One region of the Paenibacillus sp. MMO-177 genome, then DNA from elsewhere that is predicted to be linked to it. Evidence: predicted binding sites of a transcription regulator. Region 1 holds the regulator's gene; the other holds the start of a gene.

Evidence for each region. The regulator Rex, encoded in region 1, represses fermentation and respiration genes when NADH is low (regulators of the CRP and FNR family bind a similar motif). The targets are predictions, from matches to a motif close to TTGTGAAATATTTCACAA.
Region 2: a site for Rex is predicted at 2,274-2,291, ahead of nadA (quinolinate synthase NadA). Genes of this name have one in related genera too.

What each region holds. Positions count from the first base shown of each region.
Region 1 is NZ_JBBCUR010000003.1:289,823-293,246, reverse strand. Features, by position in the region: gene dinG (ATP-dependent DNA helicase DinG) at 1-1,426, shown strand, start outside; gene WFK81_RS12395 (redox-sensing transcriptional repressor Rex) at 1,423-2,082, shown strand; gene WFK81_RS12390 (amidohydrolase) at 2,051-3,364, shown strand; gene WFK81_RS12385 (cell wall elongation regulator TseB-like domain-containing protein) at 3,364-3,424, shown strand, end outside.
Region 2 is NZ_JBBCUR010000016.1:54,844-58,267, reverse strand. Features, by position in the region: gene nadB (L-aspartate oxidase) at 1-1,223, opposite strand, end outside; gene nadA (quinolinate synthase NadA) at 1,270-2,208, opposite strand; gene WFK81_RS28910 (ABC transporter permease) at 2,458-3,420, opposite strand; gene WFK81_RS28905 (ABC transporter permease) at 3,417-3,424, opposite strand, start outside.

The sequences.
Region 1 (3,424 bases):
GCATCTCGGCATGCAATTAAATTATTTCTCCTTGACCCATCAGACAACAAGATTATTCAAGGATGCCCGATCCGGTCTGCTTCCGGCGCTTAGGCTTCGTCTTCAGCAGGAAGATGACGAACGGGTTCAGGCATGGACGGAAACGATCGATACGGTTATTCCCGTGTTCCAGGACGTGAAGGAGCATTGGGATAAGCTGTTTGAGCTTCTGTATGCCTTTGTGGGTGAGTCGGGAGAGGCCGGCAACGATAACGGTCAGGCCGTCTGCCGTTTGCGCAGCGATACGCCGCCGAAGGGCTGGGACGACGTTCTGACGATTGAGAACAACGTGCATACCGAGCTTAGCCGCGTTGTAAAGACCGTTGATAAAATGGCTTCGGATATCAAGGACCGGCTTGACGATCAATCGATACAAGGCCTGATTACGGATTTGAACGGCGTAGTCCGCGATTTAACCCGGGTGAAGGATGATCTCCGTACGTTCCTCAAGATGGAGCAGAACTCGGAAGTGTATTGGATCGAGGCAAGCACGACATATCGTTACCGTTCCGTTCACTTGTACGCGGTGCCGGTTGACGTAAGCAAGCAGCTTCAACAATATTTCTTCGACGTGAAGGATAGCATTATTCTTACCTCCGCCACCTTGTCCGTCCATAAATCGTTCCAATATGCGGAAGAGCAGCTTGGACTTGAAGGCTTTGAAGAGAATAACCGGCTGAAAACCGTACAGCTTCCTTCGCCGTTTAATTATCGGGAGCAGGCTCTGGTCATTATCCCGCGTAATTTCCCGACCCTGAAGGGCTCGGCGGGCGATCCGCAGTTTATTTCCATGCTGGTAAGCTCGCTTGCCGATTCGGCTGTGGAGACGAAAGGCCGCATGCTTGTGCTGTTCACCTCTTACCGGATGCTGAAGCAGGTCTACGAACCGCTTAAGGAAGCTTTGGCGGGCTCCGGCATTCAAGTGCTGGGCCAAGGCATCGACAGCGGCAACCGGACGAAACTGACTAGACGGTTCACCCAGCAGCCGGAGACGGTGCTGCTCGGCACAAGCAGCTTCTGGGAAGGAGTGGACATTCCGGGCGAGGCTTTAACCTGTCTGGCAATTGTCCGTCTGCCGTTCCAGCCGCCCAATCATCCGCTTGTTGAAGCGAAGTCGGAGCTCTTGCAGAAGCAAAAGCAGAATCCTTTCATGAAGCTGTCGATTCCGCAGGCGGTCATCCGCTTCAAGCAAGGCTTCGGAAGACTTGTGCGCACGGCGAAGGACAAAGGAATTGTTATTATCTACGACACTCGCGTCATCGATACGTATTACGGCAAGCACTTCCTCTATTCGCTGCCCGGTCCAAAGATTGAAACGATGCATATCGACCAGATGGTACCGCGGATGCGGGAATGGCTGCAAACGGAAGAGGAGGAAATCGGGTGAAGCAGGCGAAAATTTCGGAGGCCGTTGTCAGACGGCTTCCTATCTACCTGCAGGTGCTGAACGAATTGTATAACCGTGAAGTGCAGACGGTTTCATCGCAGGAACTCGGGCTTAAGCTGGATCTCAATCCGGCTCAAATCCGGAAGGATCTTGCTTATTTCGGCGACTTCGGGCGCAAGGGCATAGGGTACGACGTCTCTTATCTCATTGAGAAAATTCAGCAGATTCTAAAGCTCGACCAGCGGATTAACGTTGCGCTTGTTGGCGCCGGCAATCTTGGACATGCCTTGTGCAATTACAATAAGTACTCCAAGGACAATATGAAAATTGTCGCGGTGTTCGATGATCATCAAAGCAAGATCGGCACGATGATCAACAACCTGACTATTCAGCCAATGGACAAGTTGAAAGAGACCGTGCAGGAGAACAATATCCGCATTGGCATCATTACCGTACCCGGTCCCGAAGCGCAAAACGTGGCCAATCAATTCGTGGAGGCAGGGATCGAGGGCATCCTGAATTTCGCGCCGGCGATTTTGCGTTTACCCGACCATATTCGCATTCATCATGCGGATTTTACGAGAGAGTTGCTCAGCTTGGCTTATTATTTGGAGAAGGAAAGGAATGAGCAGGAAAATGGCGCAGTTGTGGATTGAGAACGGCTTGTTCGTAACTATGAACGATGCTAATGCGGTTTTCCGCGGCCATATGGTCGTCACGGACAACCAAATTACATATATCGGAGCGGAGGCTCCGTCCGGACTGGACGAGCATGTTGAGCGTCTTGACGGCAGCAAGCTGGCTTTTATGCCGGGGATTATTAATACTCATGGCCATGCTGCCATGTCGCTGCTTCGCGGTTATTCCGATGACCAGAATCTGCAGGTCTGGCTGGAGCAGAAGATGTGGCCGATGGAAGCAAAATACGTCGATCAGGATACGCGTGCGGGAAGCGCGCTTGCGATCGTGGAAATGTTAAAGACCGGAACGACAGCTTTTGTCGATATGTATGACCGGATGGATCAGGTTGCGCAGATGGTACAGCAATCGGGAATCCGCGGCGCTCTGACGCGCGGCGTTATCGGATTGTGCCCGGAGGAAATCCAGCAGGCGAAGCTCAAGGAAGCTATCGCTTTTGCCCGGGATTGGAACGGTAAAGCCGATGGCCGCATCACAACGATGATCTCCCCGCATGCCCCATATACTTGCCCGCCGGATTATATCGAGAAATTTGTGCAGGCTGCGCATGATTACGACCTGCCGGTTCATACTCATATGTCCGAGACGCTTGCCGAAGTAGAGCAAAATGTCCGCGACTACGGTTCCCGTCCGGTGGAGCATCTGGACAAGCTTGGTTTCTTCTCGCGTCCGGCGCTTGTGGCGCATGCCGTGCATCTGAACGATGACGAGATTGCCTTGCTCGCTGAACGCAACGTTGCCATATCCCATAACCCTGTCAGCAACCTCAAGCTGGCGAGCGGCGTAGCCCGCGTTCCCGAGCTTCTCCGCGCGGGAGTCACGGTATCGCTGGGCACGGACAGCGTAGCAAGCAACAACAACCTGGACTTGTTTAAGGAGATCAAATTCGCGGCGCTGCTGCATAAAGGCATCTCCGGAGACCCGACGGTCATTCCGGCTATGGAAGCCTTGCGCATGGGAACCGTCTACGGGGCCCGTTCGATCTGGCAGGAAGACAGCATCGGACAGCTCGCGGCAGGGATGAAGGCTGATTTTATCGCGATTGATCTGGATCAGCCGCATTACTATCCGATGACGGATATCGTATCCCATCTTGTCTACTCCGGATCCGGCCGGGACGTCAAGCATGTATGGGTAGACGGCAGGAAGGTTGTTCATAATGGCGAATGCACGATGATGGACGAGGAAAAAATCCGTTACGAGGCGCAGGCCAGCTTCGAACGGCTGCTTAACGCGTAATGAGAACGACAACGAGAAAACGTCAGCCGGTGATGAATCCGAAGCGCTGGCTGGCTGTTA
Region 2 (3,424 bases), on a different contig from region 1:
AGCTTCATAATGCTGTCTACAATCCGTTTGCCGAACACAATCGCTTCGGACAGCGAATTGCTCGCAAGGCGGTTCGCCCCGTGGACGCCGGTAGAGGATACTTCTCCGCATGCAAACAGTCTTCTTATATTGGTTTCCCCGAACAGATCGGTTTTGACTCCGCCCATCATATAATGGGCAGCCGGCGCAACCGGAATCCAGTCGGTTGTCAAATCCAATCCGTATTGCAGGCAAAATTCATAAATAGTAGGGAAGCGGTGCTTCACCATTTCCGGCGATTCATGCGTGATATCCAAATAGACGAAGGTTGACTTCGTCTCTTCCATCTCGCTTACAATAGCGCGTGCCACGACATCGCGCGGCGCCAGCTCCAGCTGGTGATGATAACGCTCCATAAACCGTTCGCCCCGGATATTGCGCAGAAAAGCGCCTTCTCCGCGAACAGCCTCCGAGATCAAGAAGCGAGGGGCACCCGGATAACATAGCGAGGTCGGATGGAATTGCACAAACTCCATATCCTGAATGAGAGCACCCGCCCGATAAGCCATCGCAATGCCGTCGCCGGTTGCCACATCCGGATTTGTTGTGTACCGGTATAATTGGCCCGTCCCGCCGGAGCACAGAATCGTGGCTTTGCCGCGCACATGCAAGCGTTGTCCGTCCGGCTTCTGTACGATCGCTCCGCAGCATTCGCCGTCCTGCGTGACAAGATCGATCACGAAATGATCGTCCCATACGTCAATGCCCGGGTCGGCCGTTGCCTTCTCCGAAAGGGCACGCACGATTTCATAGCCCGTCGCATCTCCATTCGCATGAAGGATTCGGCGCTGGCTGTGCGCGCCTTCCTTGGTCAGCGCGAATTCACCATTCTCCAAATCGAACTGCGTCCCCATGCTGATCAGATTGTTAACGCCTTCCGGTCCTTCATGAACCAGAACGTTAACGGCGTCCTCGGAGCAGAGGCCAGCCCCTGCAATAAGCGTATCCTCACGGTGGTAAGCCGGGGAATCCTCATCCGAAATTACGGCCGCGATACCGCCCTGCGCGTAACGCGTATTGCTGTCGAGCAGTGATTTTTTCGTAATCATTAAGACAGACTGTTTATTCTCGCTTGCCCGAAGTGCGGTAAAAAGACCGGCGATGCCGGCCCCGATTACAATTACGTCCTTCTCTATTACCGGCAAGTCCTCGAGCGACAGATCAACAAGATATCTTGGTATCATCATCTTCGTAATGCGCCTCCAAGCATAGGAGTAGCGCATGCTCCTCCTATTTAACGAGTAACATGCGCTCCAGGGACTTACGGGCTTCGTCCGCAACATGATCAGGAACGTAAATTTGAGGCTGCATGGTTTCCAGGCATTTCACCAGCTTTTTCAAGTTGTTCACTTTCATGTTCGGGCAAACCAAATATTTGGATGCAAAATGGAATGTCTTGTTCGGGCTGTCCAGACGAAGCTGGTAGCCGGTACCGTCTTCCGTGCCGACGATAAACTCCTGGCAATCCGATTCCTTGCAATATTTAATAATCGCCGTTGTACTGCCGACGAAATCGCCAAGCTCCACAACCTCGGGACGGCATTCCGGATGCACAACGAATTGAGCATTCGGATATTTCGCTTTCATTTCTTCAACGTCTTTCACGGTGAGCATATCATGGGTGTTGCAGTAGCCTTCCCAGATAATCATTTTCTTGTCGGTGTTCTGCTGCACGTAATGGCCAAGGTTCTTGTCCGGTACCCAGATCACTTCATCGCTTTCAACCGAGTTCACCACTTTAACGGCGTTGGCCGAGGTACAGCAAATATCCGTCTCCGCCTTGATCTCTGCGGAAGAGTTAATATACGTAACGACGGTCGCGTTCGGATGCTGCGCCTTCAGCTTGCGCAGTCCGTCCACGTTAACCATGTCGGCCATCGGGCAGCCGGCACGTTCGTCGGGAATAATTACGGTTTTATTAGGAGCCAGAATTTTCGCGCTTTCTCCCATAAAATGAACGCCGCAAAAAACAATAACGTCCGCGTCGGTTTGTGCAGCCTTTTGCGCAAGCAGGAACGAGTCCCCGCGGAAATCGGCCACCTCTTGAATTTCATCTCGTTGATAATAATGGGCAAGAATGATGGCATTGCGTTCCTTCTTCAATTGCATGAGCCTTTCACGCAGTTCTCGATTCTGTTCCGCCTTGCGTTCCAGCGCCAGTGCTTCCACAGTTGATCCTCTCCTCTTATGAGGGATGGGCGATAAGGCCCATTCCGATTATGGCTATCCAGACTTTGTGAATTGATGCACAAACTATTTCAAAGTCAATGGCCGATTTGTGATTCTTTTGTTAAGGTTTAATTTACTCCAGGCGCAGGATGCTGTCAATGTATTTAGGCAATAAAAAACCTCTTCTCCGCAGCAAATTTTGCATAAGGCGGAGAAGAGGGCATAAACAGCTGCTGCAAGTGGATTCCGCTACCTTTTCGCCGGGTCGTACGGCTCGCCAAGGGCGCCTGGCGCCGCCGAGCGTCCCACCGCGCCCGCAAGCACAAGAAGCGTCAGCAGGTATGGCAGCATATAGAAAAATTCATTCGGAATATGATGCGACCATTCGAACAGCTGGGCCCAGTTGCGGAGCGCCTGCGCCATCCCGAAGAAGATCGCGGCGCCGGCAACGCCAAGCGGATTCCATTTGCCGAAGATCACGGCAGCAATCGCGATAAAGCCCTGCCCGGAAATCGTGTTATGGGCAAAGTTGCTTGTTGTTGTCAGAGCAATCGTTGCTCCGCCAAGACCGGCCAAAGCGCCGCTTAGCATAACGCCGATATAACGGTACTTCGTTACGCTGATGCCAACCGTATCGGCCGAGCTTGGATGCTCGCCCACCGCACGGAGACGGAGGCCAAAGGTTGTGCGGTACAAAACGATATAGCTGAGAATAACTACCCCGATCACAATATAAGTGGTTGGGTAAGCGGTGAAAATACCTTTGCCGAGCAAAGGAATATCCGATAGTCCCGGAATCGCAACCGGATTAAATACATATTCCAGCGTTGTTGTTTGTCCGGAGCCTTCATACAGGCTTTTCGTCAGATAAATGGCAAGGCCCGCTGCCAGGATATTAATAACGACGCCTACAATGGTCTGGTCGGCTTTAAACGTTATCGTGGCAACCGCATGCAGCAAAGACACCACAAGTCCAAGAACCAGACCGGCAAGCAGTCCAATCCATGGAGCGCCATGCTTCATACCGCCCTGAATGGCTTGATCGGTAAATACGGCAGCCCCGAAAGCGCCTGCGATCATAAGTCCCTCAAGACCGATGTTCACAACACCCGACCGCTCCGAGAACACGCCGCCTAGTCCGGTGAAGATCAAAGCGGTGGAGAAGACAAGCGTTATGCTTATTAATTGTCCGATTGTATCTAGTGCGTTCACAGGG